Regions from separate parts of the Shewanella sp. ECSMB14101 genome, predicted to be linked through region 1. Evidence: predicted binding sites of a transcription regulator. Region 1 holds the regulator's gene; each other region holds the start of a gene.
The links. Region 1 encodes sigma-54, which starts transcription at its own class of promoters, with help from an activator protein. Its sites were predicted from a motif close to GTTGGCACGNNNNTNGNNT; they were not measured.
Positions count from the first base shown of each region.

Region 2: the regulator sigma-54 is predicted to act here: its motif matches at 1,515-1,533, upstream of flgF (flagellar basal-body rod protein FlgF).
Region 3: the regulator sigma-54 is predicted to act here: its motif matches at 1,721-1,739, upstream of pdsR (proteobacterial dedicated sortase system response regulator).
Region 4: the regulator sigma-54 is predicted to act here: its motif matches at 1,399-1,417, upstream of NY07_RS01425 (DUF3192 domain-containing protein).

Region 1 is NZ_JSFF01000013.1:24,154-27,274, reverse strand. It holds gene rapZ (RNase adapter RapZ) at 1-56, opposite strand, end outside; gene ptsN (PTS IIA-like nitrogen regulatory protein PtsN) at 53-496, opposite strand; gene hpf (ribosome hibernation promoting factor) at 499-786, opposite strand; gene NY07_RS11115 (RNA polymerase factor sigma-54) at 817-2,304, opposite strand; gene lptB (LPS export ABC transporter ATP-binding protein) at 2,437-3,121, opposite strand, start outside.
Region 2 is NZ_JSFF01000005.1:6,822-9,942, reverse strand. It holds gene flgE (flagellar hook protein FlgE) at 32-1,393, shown strand; gene flgF (flagellar basal-body rod protein FlgF) at 1,581-2,324, shown strand; gene flgG (flagellar basal-body rod protein FlgG) at 2,335-3,121, shown strand, end outside.
Region 3 is NZ_JSFF01000004.1:100,210-103,330, reverse strand. It holds gene NY07_RS05370 (marine proteobacterial sortase target protein) at 1-728, opposite strand, end outside; gene pdsO (sortase-associated OmpA-like protein PdsO) at 852-1,598, opposite strand; gene pdsR (proteobacterial dedicated sortase system response regulator) at 1,818-2,510, shown strand; gene pdsS (proteobacterial dedicated sortase system histidine kinase) at 2,513-3,121, shown strand, end outside.
Region 4 is NZ_JSFF01000001.1:318,425-321,545, reverse strand. It holds gene NY07_RS01435 (GNAT family N-acetyltransferase) at 1-509, opposite strand, end outside; gene NY07_RS01430 (DUF2789 domain-containing protein) at 650-880, shown strand; gene NY07_RS01425 (DUF3192 domain-containing protein) at 988-1,359, opposite strand; gene NY07_RS01420 (hypothetical protein) at 1,507-1,842, shown strand; gene NY07_RS01415 (Zn-ribbon-containing protein) at 1,842-2,615, shown strand; gene syd (SecY-interacting protein) at 2,648-3,121, opposite strand, start outside.

The DNA of each region.
Region 1 (3,121 bases):
CTAAGTGCGACAGATTTTCCCGACCCTGAGCGTCCGGATACCAAAACCAATTTCATTGGGTGATCACCTGATAGAGTTCTGACTCATCCTTGGTTTTTCTTAGCTGTTTCATGATCGCCTTGTCATTGAGTTTCTCTGCCATGGCGGCCAGAGTACTGAGATGCTGCTCGCATTGATCTGCGGGCACCAATAATGCAAAAAGGATATCGACGGGCTTATTATCAATGGCATCGAATGCGATTGGTTCAGCACACTTCACCAGTACGGCCACAGGTTGCTCTATGTTCGTCAGCCGTCCGTGAGGAATCGCGATACCATTGCCTATACCTGTGCTGCCCATTTTCTCTCGAGCCAGAAGGCTTTCAAAAATCTCTTGAGAGGAGAGGGTGGGGTACTGGACAGCGGCTAAGTCGCTGATAAGCTCCAGTACCTTTTTCTTACTGCCCGGAGTGGCGCAGGTTGTGCACTCCGGCCGCAGGATGGTACTCAGTTCCATCGTTAATGTTTAGTAAGCTTCTCTTTGTGTTTAATGACCTGACGATCGAGCTTGTCAATCAGGGAGTCTATCGCGGCATACATGTCCGCATGTTCGGATGTTGCGAACACTTCTCCGCCACGGAGGTGTAACTTGGCCTCAACCTTTTGCTGCAACTTTTCGACATTTAATACAACGTGCACATTATTGATCTGATCGAAATGACGTTCAAGCTTTGTGAATTTCTCTTCAACATAGTTTCTTAGAGATTGGGTGATCTCGATATGGTGCCCAGTCAGGTTTATTTGCATAAAGATAGTCCTCCAGTTTCCAGTTACGTGTTATAAGCTCTTACGCTGATTCGAGGGCGGTATAAGCATTGCCTCTCGGTACTTAGCAATAGTGCGACGTGCCACTTTAATGCCTTGTTCAGCTAAGAGTTGAGCCATCTTGCTGTCGCTTAATGGCTTTTTCTGGTTTTCCGCAGCAACTAGCTTCTTAATAAAAGCCCGTATTGCTGTTGAAGAGCACTCTCCACCATCGTCAGTGCCGACATGGCTAGAGAAAAAGTATTTGAGTTCGAAGATCCCTCTCGGGGTATGCATATATTTCTGTGTGGTTACACGGGAGATGGTCGATTCGTGCATCTCCACTGCCTCGGCGATGTCGTTAAGCACCATGGGCTTCATCGCCTCTTCGCCAAATTCGAAGAAACCTTGTTGGAAGTCGACGATGCAGTTGGTGACCTTTAGCAGTGTCTCGTTACGGCTCTCAAGACTCTTGAGGAACCACTTCGCCTCTTGCAGGTGACCACGAATAAACTGACCGTCAGCCTGGCTCTTAGTACTGCGCGCCATGGCCGCATACTGCTGGTTGACGTTGATCTTGGGCATGCTATCGGGATTAAGCTCGACCACCCAGCGTCCCTTCTTCTTGGTGACGGTCACATCAGGGATCACATACTCGTCGCGGCTGGCGGTAATGGCTAGGCCTGGACGGGGGTTTAAAGTTTGAATGAGGGCGATAGCATCTCTTAGCTCATCTTCTTTAAGCTTGGTTTTGCGCATCAAGAGGCGGAAGTCGCGTCCAGCGATGAGATCCAAGTGCTCCTTGATCAACATGCGTGCATTGGCGATATGTGGGGTATCGTCGCTGTATTGGGCCAGCTGAATCGTCAGACACTCGCTGAGATCTCGAGCCGCCACGCCAATGGGGTCGAAGTGCTGTACTCGCTTGAGTACTGCCTCGACCTCATCGAGTTCTATTTCGGGATCGCCCATCGCTTCGAGAATATCCTCGCAGGTTTGGGTCAGGTAACCGCGTTCGTCAATGGCATCTATGATGGCGGTGGCGATGGCCAGATCGTTATCGGAAAAAGGGGTGAGATTCTTCTGCCATTCGAGGTGCTCGTATAGGCCTTCACTGGTCTCGCCCTGAAAAGGCATGTCGTCGTCGCGCATGGCGCCTGAGCTGGAGTTAGGGGAGGCGGTATAGACCTCGTCCCAGGTGGTGTCGACCGGCAGCTCGTCAGGCATAGAGTCTTGAGTCAGGGCGTCTGAGGTCTCGACGCCTGAGTTATCCTGACTCGAATCCAGCTCTATCTTGTCATCATACTTGCTGTCGAAATTGTCGACGGCGGTATCATCTTGTAGTTCGGCACTGGCGCCTTCTTGCTCTTCATCCAACTCCAGTAGCGGATTGGATTCTAATGCTTGTTGGATCTCCTGCTGCAACTCTAGTGACGACAACTGCAACAGACGTATGGCCTGTTGTAGCTGGGGCGTCATGGTGAGATGCTGACCCATTTTGAGCTGAAGTGACGCTTTCATCGTACTGCTATTCCCTTGTTTCTAATTATAAAATGAGAAAGCTCTGGCTAATTGGCCGGACAAATATAAAGGATAGTCCTTATGGCCACAATCTGATATTAGTTTCAGTTTATGGCCCGGTTATAAGATTAACTATAGCTTGAATTGTTCACCTAAGTACACTGCTCGTACTTGCTGATTGTCTAAGATTTCGGCGGGTGTTCCTTCGGCGATCAGATTACCGTGGCTGACGATATAGGCTTTCTCACAGACGTCTAATGTTTCGCGCACATTATGGTCGGTGATCAACACACCTAGGCCACGGTTTTTGAGTTGCTCGATGATCTTCTTGATGTCGATGACCGAGATAGGGTCGACACCGGCGAAGGGTTCATCGAGCAGAATAAATTTCGGGTTCGCGGCCAGGGCCCTGGCGATCTCTACCCGGCGACGTTCACCGCCCGACAAGGCCATACCGTGGCTGTCACGGATATGGGTAATATGAAACTCTTCCAGAAGATGTTCCAACTCCTCTTCGCGGCCATCGTTATCCAGATCGCTGCGAGTCTGCAGCACGGCCATGATGTTGTCGCGTACCGAGAGTTTGCGAAAGATGCTGGCTTCCTGGGGCAGGTAACCTATGCCTTTACGGGCGCGAAGGTGCATGGGGTCGAGGGTGAGGTCGTCATCATCGATATAGATGCGTCCCTTGTCGCTCTGTACTAGGCCGACCACCATGTAGAAGGTGGTGGTCTTACCGGCACCGTTTGGTCCCAATAGGCCGACGATCTGCCCGGTTTTGACTGTAAGGCTCACATCTTGGACAACGGCACGACTC
Region 2 (3,121 bases), on a different contig from region 1:
AACAGATTACAAATTTTTAGTGAGGTGATTTATGTCATTTAACATTGCATTGAGTGGTATCGCGGCGGCGCAAAAAGATCTCAATACCACGGCGAATAACATAGCCAACGTCAACACCACAGGTTTTAAAGAGTCGCGCGCAGAGTTTGCCGACGTCTATGCCAGCTCAATTTTTGCCAACAGCAAAACGACAGTCGGTGGCGGTGTTACTACGGCGCAGGTGGCGCAGCAATTCCAGCAGGGGAGTCTGCAATTTACCAGTAACGCGCTGGATATGGCGATCAATGGCGGCGGTTTTTTTGTGACCTCCTCTGAAGTGGGTTCACAAGATCTCTCATACACACGTGCAGGGGCCTTTAAGGTCGATGCAGACAGCTATCTGGTTAACTCGGCCGGTAATTATCTGCAAACCTTCCCGGTGGATAAAGATGGTAACTCGACGTCGGTGAGTTTAACCACCACTCAGCCGGTTAAGATCCCCGACACTGCCGGCAGTCCGCAGAAAACTGACAACATTGGCATTCAGATGAACCTTAATGCGGGTGAGTCAACCTTAGATCCTGCGGCCTTTGATCCAAACGATCCCGACACCTACAATAACTCGACTTCGGTGACCATGTATGACTCATTGGGTGAGCCACATATTCTGACGACTTATTTCGTACGTCCACCGCAAGCCGCTTATACCGGCACCAGTAACTGGGTGGCCTTCTACGCGGTAGACGGCAAGCAGGTTGACTTGGCAGGCGCTGCGGGTACATATGGTCGTGATACCACAGGTGACGGCGTAGCTGATTCAAGTGGTACAGCCGTTAATGCCGGTGGTTGGAAAGGCTCTGTGCTCTCGTTCAATGATACGGGCGCCTATACAGGTAGCGATCCGGCCGTCATTACCACTGAGCAGCTGGGCGTGAGCGGCGCCAACGTCTTGGGTCCAGGCACTGACGGCACCCAGACACTCACTCTGAACTTTAACAGCCCGACTCAGTACGCCTCGCCATTTGAGGTCACTGAGTTGAGCCAAGACGGCACCACAGTAGGTCGTTTGACTAACGTGGAAGTCGGCGCGGATGGTTTGATCAACGCCAGCTATAGCAATGGTTCTACTGTTCCTTTAGCACGCGTTGCATTAGCAAGATTCTCAAATGAGCAGGGACTGACCCAAGTCGGCAATACTTCTTGGAAGGAGAGTCTGGACTCTGGCCCAGCACTGGCGGGTGAAGCCAACAGCGGTACCTTTGGTAGCATACGCTCATCGGCGCTAGAGCAGTCAAACGTCGATCTGACGACAGAGCTGGTGGACCTTATTTCGGCTCAGCGTAATTTCCAGGCGAACTCACGGACGCTGGAAGTAAACAACACGCTACAGCAGACGGTACTGCAAATCCGTTAATCTTACCCCGAGAGATGTGTTGCCAAGCGGCAACACATTTCCGCCTCTTTTGCCGCTTTCTCTTATTTGTCCTTTCTTTGCTTTTAACTGCTTGATCTTCCCCCTACAACGAATCCTATTGCTTGGCATGATGTTTGCTTTGTTCTGTTATTAGACAGTTTTAGTTGAAACATTGACGGAGCAGCAAGTGGATAAATTACTCTACGTCGCCATGAGTGGTGCCAAGCAGAATATGCATTCGCTGGCGGTGCGTGCCAACAACCTTGCTAACGCCAACACAGATGGCTTTAAGTCAGATATGGAGCAAGCCAGATCCATGCAGGCCTTTGGTGAAGGGTTGCCAACGCGGGTGTTTTCCATGACAGAGAATCCGTCGGCCAACTATGCCGCCGGACCGATAAAGACCACGGGGCGTGACTTGGATATCGCGGTAAAAGGTGATGGCTGGATAGCCGTGCAGGCTGTCGATGGCAGCGAGGCCTATACCCGTTCAGGTAGCTTGAGTTTCGATACAACAGGCCTGCTGCGTAATGACAGAGGCAACCCTATTATGGGTGACGCAGGTCCTATCGTATTACCGCTTCCTATCGAAAAAATCGAGATTGCCCAAGACGGCACTATTTCGGTGAGACCGCTTGGCTCAACGGCCGAGGTGATCGAAGAGGTCGGTCGTATCAAATTAGTTAACCCTGGTAATCAAAACCTGATGCGCGGCGAGGATGGCTTGTTCCGTCAAATGTCTGGCGTTGTCGCCGCAGCCGATCCCAATGTCAGTGTGGAGAGCGGCGCTATCGAAGGCAGTAATGTTAATGCCGTCGATGAGATGGTCTCTTTAATCGATCTGCAACGACAGTTTGAGATGCAGGTCAAGATGATGAAAACCGCCGAAGAGATGGATCGTGCCTCTTCGTCATTAATGCGCATTAGTTAGGAGATAGATTATGCATCCGGCGTTATGGATTAGTAAGACTGGCTTAGATGCCCAGCAAACAGATATCTCGGTGATCTCCAACAATGTTGCCAATGCCAGCACTGTTGGTTACAAAAAAAGCCGAGCCGTTTTCGAAGACCTGCTCTATCAAACTGTGAATCAGGCGGGCGGGATCAGTGCCTCCAATACCAAGTTGCCCAATGGTTTAAACATAGGCGCAGGTACTAAGGTGGTCGCGACTCAGAAGATGTTTACCCAGGGTAATATGCTGACCACAGATAACTCACTGGATCTGATGATTGAGGGCCCAGGCTTCTTCGAGGTGCAGTTGCCAGACGGCACTACGGCCTATACCCGAAATGGTCAGTTTACCTTAGATGATACCGGGCAAATCGTGACTCCAGGGTCAGGCTATGTACTGCAACCGGCTATCACTATTCCCGATGATGCGACGAGCATTACGGTGTCCGCCGAAGGGGAAGTCTCGGTGAAGACACCCGGCGCGGCTGAAAACCAAGTGGTGGGTCAACTGAGTATGTCTGATTTCATCAATCCGAGTGGCCTGGATCCTATGGGGCAGAACCTCTACTTAGAAACGGGCGCCAGTGGCACACCTATTCAGGGGACAGCATCACTGGATGGTATGGGCGCAATACGTCAGGGGGCGCTGGAAACCTCTAACGTTAACGTGACCGAAGAGCTGGTCAATCTGATTGAGAGTCAGCGAATCTATGAGATGAACTCTAAGGTGATCTCGGCCGTCGACCAGATGCTCTCTTACGTCAATCAGAATTTGT
Region 3 (3,121 bases), on a different contig from region 1:
TCCAGATAGAGCTTCTGCTCTCCTGATGTTTCAGGGCCTCTATTGCCGAATGCCGATTGGCCATCTCTCAGATTAGCCTTTGCGTTTGGATCATATCTTGGGGTTATGGCGGTTGGAAAACGCAGGCTAAATTCGCCATCTTGATAACGCACCTGCTGCTGATAGGCAATCTCCACCACTAAGGCCTCACCCGGCCCAAGGTTAGCGACCTCAGATGAAAAGATATTCGGTCTTTGCTGACTGACCAGACTAGCCTTCTTACCACTGGCCTTGGCTTGCTCAAAGGTTTGCCGTGCCACCGCCTTAGGTTGGATCTCCCCGACGATCACGCGCTGACCTATCTGCAGTGTCAGACTATCGACCGCCGCATCGTGAGGCAGAGGAAACTGATAGCGGCCATTGAGCCAGTGGTCGCTGTCGTTCACAAAAATTTGCTTTACTGAGACACGGTTGATCCAGCCAGAGATATTCATCTTCACTTGCGTATCCACAGCCAACGCCGTGGATGACACTGACTTCTGACCCAGCTCGCCACCGAGCTGATACTCCAGCACGCCTTGTCCAAGCACCTCAAGCTCATCTTGCTTCATTTGAGTAAAGTGGCTTTCACTGACACTAGGGATTGCCCGCCCCCAAGCCGGCGTTGTCAGGCCAATCGTAGTCAAGCCAAATGCAGTTAAACTCGTCATGGCGAACAGGGCAATGTTCACTTCCCATAGCCGCGCCAATAGGCGGCGTCCTAGGGGAAAAAAAGCCCCCCTCGGGGGGCAAGGGTCGGTCTGGGATATCCTTAGACTCGCGCGCGGCAACATTTTAATTCTCCTTCTTACACGCTGCTTCATGGGCCTGACTTAGTTAGCTGCCAGCGCGGTATCGCCTGGCACTAACTTGATGGTCACGCGGCGATCGAAAAAGTCATTCTCGAAACTCTGTTCATCTTTCACTGGCGCGCTGGCACCAAAGGCCTTAGCGTCAAGGCGAGATGCATCCACCCCTTTGGCGAGCAAGTAACTTCTTACCTCGGCAACCCGCTGCTCAGAGAGCGCCTGGTTATAGCTGCTGTCACCTCGTCTGTCGGCATAACCGGTAAGATCTAACTTGAGCTGAGGTGATATCACCATGGCATCGGCTACTTCATCGAGTTGGCTCTGAAAATGGGGCTCAACGGTAGAGGAGCCGGTTTTAAACTGAACATTCAACCCGAGCGCCAACTCCTCAAGACGAGTGCCCTGATGCTGTCTGAGCTGGGCCAGCTCCACCTTGGCCTCTTGATACTCCTCCTGCACCGTCATGAGCGCCTCATTTTGCTGCTTGAGTGCCATCAGTCGAGACTCTTTTTCTGCCAGTGCCGTCTGTTGCTGTTTAATCTCACTGTCATTGGCCACCGTCTGACCTATCATGCCGCCGGTAAATGCGCCGATGATCGCGCCCACAGGGCCTGCCACCACGGCGCCCAGCACTATGCCTGATCCAACGCCGATCAGCGCTTCTTTATCACTCGATACCTCGGTTGTCGCTTGAGTGTTAGGGGCAGCGAAGGCCGCTGAGCTGCCAAATAACGAAACACTGATTAACACGGCAATGATCTGCTTCTTCATGGGAAATTCCTCAAGTTGACATGGATGGGTTATTTAGAACCTTGTGGTTCCTGTCGATGAGGTCATTAAATAACAGTGAAATGGCAAGTCAGGGGTGCAAAAATGACGATGCAGCGACCAAATGTGGCAACAAAATGGCATTTTAGCCACACCACTTTTTTCGCCGAAAATTTGCTGTATAGTCACTTCCCAGAAACACGAAGCTGTATTGGATAGATAATGAAGCGTATTGCAATAGTGGAAGATGAAGCGGCTATCCGCGAGAATTACAAAGAGGTGCTACAGCAGCAAGGCTATAGTGTCCAGGCCTATGCCAACCGCCCTAGCGCCATGGAAGCCTTCAATACTCGTTTACCGGATCTGGCAATCATCGATATTGGCCTGGAAAATGAGATTGATGGCGGCTTTACCCTGTGCCAATCCCTCAGAGCCATGTCTAACACTTTGCCGATCATCTTTCTGACTGCCCGTGACAGCGATTTCGATACCGTCTGTGGGTTGAGACTCGGCGCCGACGACTATTTGAGTAAAGATGTCAGCTTTCCACATCTGATCGCCCGCCTGGCGGCACTATTTCGACGCTCGGACATCCAAAATGGCGCTAACCCCCAGGATGGCATGATAGAGCACGGCAACCTGACCATAGATGTCAACCGTATTCAGGTCTACTGGAAACAGCTGCCTATCGAGCTGACGGTTACCGAATTTTGGATGGTACATGCCCTGGCCAAACACCCCGGACATGTACGCAGTCGCCAAGCGCTTATGCAAGATGCCAAGATCTATGTGGACGACAGCACCATCACCTCCCATGTAAAGCGGATCCGTAAGAAATTTATTAGCCAAGATCCTGAATTTGATTGCATAGATACCGTATATGGCATGGGTTATCGCTGGGACAACCAAGACTAAGCATGTTTAATCTGCCCATCGGCCTGCGCACTAAGGTCGCCATCCTCTCCCTGTTTCTGCTCTGCCTGCCTTGGTTGGGCTACCAGTATGTATGGGAGATGGAAAAGTACCTGCGCTATGGTCAGGAAAAAACCTTGGAAGGGACCACACAGGCGCTGGCCACCGCGCTACACGAACGCCCTAAGCTATTCGACAAACAAGCCAGTTTCCTGTCACAGGTAAAAAAAGGACGGGATCTCTACGCCTATCCTTTAAGCGGTCCCATACACCTAGATGGTAAATTAGGCGAGTGGCAAACCAATCGTCATCGCGCCCTGGTTTATGGCGCCGACCACCAGCTATTTAAGGCCGATGACGGCAAGCCCCTTAATGTCAGTTTTACCCATATGGTGGGTAAATACGCCGGTTACCTATACGCCTATTTCGAGGTGACCGATCCTAAGGTGATCTACCGCGGCACTAACAGCCTGAGAATCGACAATAACGACCATCTGGCCATCGCCACCTTGGCGCCCGATGGTCATTTTCGCCGCTATATCGTCGCCACCATACGCGATGGCTGGATAAGTGCCTTCGAACTGCCCGCCGACCCCAAGCGATCTCAACCGGTT
Region 4 (3,121 bases), on a different contig from region 1:
TCAGGCTGCTCATCACACCAACTCATCACCGCCTGGATAAGGCGCTTTCCTAACCCCTTTTTCTGCTCAATGGGGGTCACGGCGATAAACTGCAAGATACCGCAGTGGGTGCTAGGAAGATGCTCAAGAATCGATGATTCTTTTTTCATTAAAGCCTGAGTCGACTGCCACCCCGTACTTAACAGCATCTTGAGTCGCCAATGCCAATATCTGGCCTCTCCCAGCGGTACCTGCTGAGTCACGATACAGGCCAAGCCGATTAAACGATCTTGGTCAAACAGACCTATCAGCGCCTGCTCTTCCTGCCAAAGGGTGTGTAACTCTTCACGGATAGCACCACGCAACTTCTGCTCATATTGCGCCTTGTCCCCCTTATGCAGAGCGGCGATAAAAAAGGGATCATCATGGTAGGCATTGTAGAGAATAGAGGCGGCAACCCTTAGGTCTTCAGCAGTTAAATAGACAGCTTTATAGGTTTCTTGAACAGGTGGGATGTCTGTTGGCGTCATTGCTGTTATTCCTTGATTCAGATCAACAACACTCAATGTAACAAGCTTGTAAAAAAGTGCAAACTTTAATCGATTCGACACTTTATCAATTTATTGCATACTTATGAGAGCGCCTCTTCAATTAATTAAGTGAGGGAAAAATGGATATTACACCACCGGATCTAGCCGCCCTATTTGACCAACTCGGGCTATCGAGTGACCCCGACGCCATAGAGGAATTCCTCAAACAACACTCGATCGCCCAAGGCGTACATATTGCGCAGGCTCCTTTTTGGAATACCGCTCAGCGTCACTTCTTAGCCGAAGCCTTGGCCGAAGATGCCCAATGGACAGAGGTGATCGATCACTTAGACGCTCAGCTGCGCGCCTAATCAGGTTTCCAATTAAGATAAAAACGCTGACACCAATATAGATGTAAGATATTGACCGATCAAAAAAGGCAAGCTCGAAAGGCTTGCCTTTTAATTAGCGGCTTACATTACATATTGTGGTAGGCCTTCTCGCCCCAGCCCACAACGCGATCATCACTAATCACGACTGGCGTACACTCATCCTTGGTTGTGGTGCCGTCTCCGCGCGTGCGTTGAGTACGGTAGTAAAGCACATTGATCGCCTTATCTTCCTTGGTATAAGCCTCATTGAAGTCTGCCGTCCCCATCAAGGTCATCACCTGATCTCGACTCATCCCCAGTGTCAATTTAGACAAATTGGCACGATTTTGCTCTTGAATACGCTCCCAAGAGTTTCCACTGCTCCAGCCTTTGTCGCCTTCACCCACGTTTAATACACACCCAGATAGCGCTAAACTAGTAGCACCGAAGACTAATGCGGTTATTAATTTTGTTTTCACTTTCACGTCCTGTTTATCTATTATAACTGGACACAGATAAAGCAAAGCGTATGCCAAAAAAGTAAAAACTTAAATATCAACAAGTTATGAACAACTCATCCTTAAGTGTGTGTCAGCTATGCTAAAAAGTAAGGAATTTAACTAACCATGAGTCCTATCGAACAGGTGCTCGCCGCCGCACAAAAATTAAGTCTGGCTGGTAAGTCTCCCAGCCTGGCACTGATTAAGGCGAGCTTGGGTAACTCTCTTCCCATGCCCATCCTGGTACAAGGCCTACAACGATTTAAGGCTATGTCGAGCGAAGATCGCGCCAACATAATACTGAATAATGCCACGCCAGCAGCGCCTACACAGTCCCCTCAAGAGGAGGCCACACTCGCTGCGCTGCAGCAAGAAGTCAGCCGCCTAAGTGCTAATCAAGAAACCCTAATGGACCGTATCGCCAAGCTTGAAGCGCGACTCAACAATGAGGACGCATCTTAATGCACGTGGTAGAACTCAGATTTGAGTGTTTTGACAACACCACGATCACCGCAGCCGAACGTGCAATCAACGGTTTGCTCGAAGCCTACCGAGCCAACGGTCAGGTATTAGGACGCGAATTTGCCGTGGCGTTTAACGAGGGGGAGTTTAGAGTCCGTCTGCTGTTACCAGAAAAGAGCAGTCTGGCGAAGCGCTTCAACAGTCCCTGGGTTAATGTTGCCTTAGGTGAACTCACTCAAGCTAAGCTGCTGCACCCCAGAGAGAAGTATATTGGCCAGGATATTAACTCAGAAGTTAGCAGCACAGAGCCCCCTAGCTGGCAACTGCTTTATACCAGCTATGTACATATGTGCTCGCCCCTTCGCAACGGCGATACGCTGCAGCCTATTCCTCTGTATCAGATCCCGGCCACCTTTAATGGCGACCATAAACGGGTGATCAAATGGCAAACCGAATGGCAAGCCTGTGATGAACTGCAGATGGCCGCCGCTACTAAGGCAGAGTTCGCCGCCCTCGATGAACTGAGCCGCTGCGACAGTGACCTGTTTCGCCGCGGCTGGGATCTGCGCGGGCGCATTGAATACCTCACCAAAATCCCGACCTATTACTATCTGTATCGAGTGGGTGGTGAGAGTCTGGCTTCTGAGCAGCAAAGACCCTGTCCGCGCTGCGGTAATACAGACTGGCTTCAACCATCGCCGCTGTTAGATCTGTTCCATTTCAAGTGCGATAACTGCCGTATCGTCTCCAACATCTCTTGGGATCATCTCTAGACGGTTAGCCAGCACTTAGCCTGCTTAACCCCTTACTTCTTGGGCCGCAGGTGACGCCACATCATCTTTAATCGCTGCCAGATCCCTGGATGATCAGTCTCAGGCAGCGACTCCTCGAGAGGCTTTTGCGCTGGACTCACCCTAGGCGTCAGGCCTTCAATGAAGGCCTCCAGGCTTTCCGCCAGTTGCCTATGGGGCAGTTCACCCGGCACCTCTACCCAGACTCCGCCAGTCTCATTATCGACCACCAGCATCTCATCGCCCTCCCCGAGGACACCGATAAACCAGGTCGGCGGCTGTTTTAACTTCGCCTTCATCATAAGGTGACCAATTAAATTCTGCTGCAGATACTCAAAATCTTGCTGATTCCAGGCCTGTAACAGCTCACCTTCGCCAAATGCCGAACCAAACATCACAGGAGCCGAAAAATAGCGTCCATAAAATGGCTGAATACTGGGGTGCAACTTCATGGATAATGCATGCTCAATATTGTCAAACTGACCTTC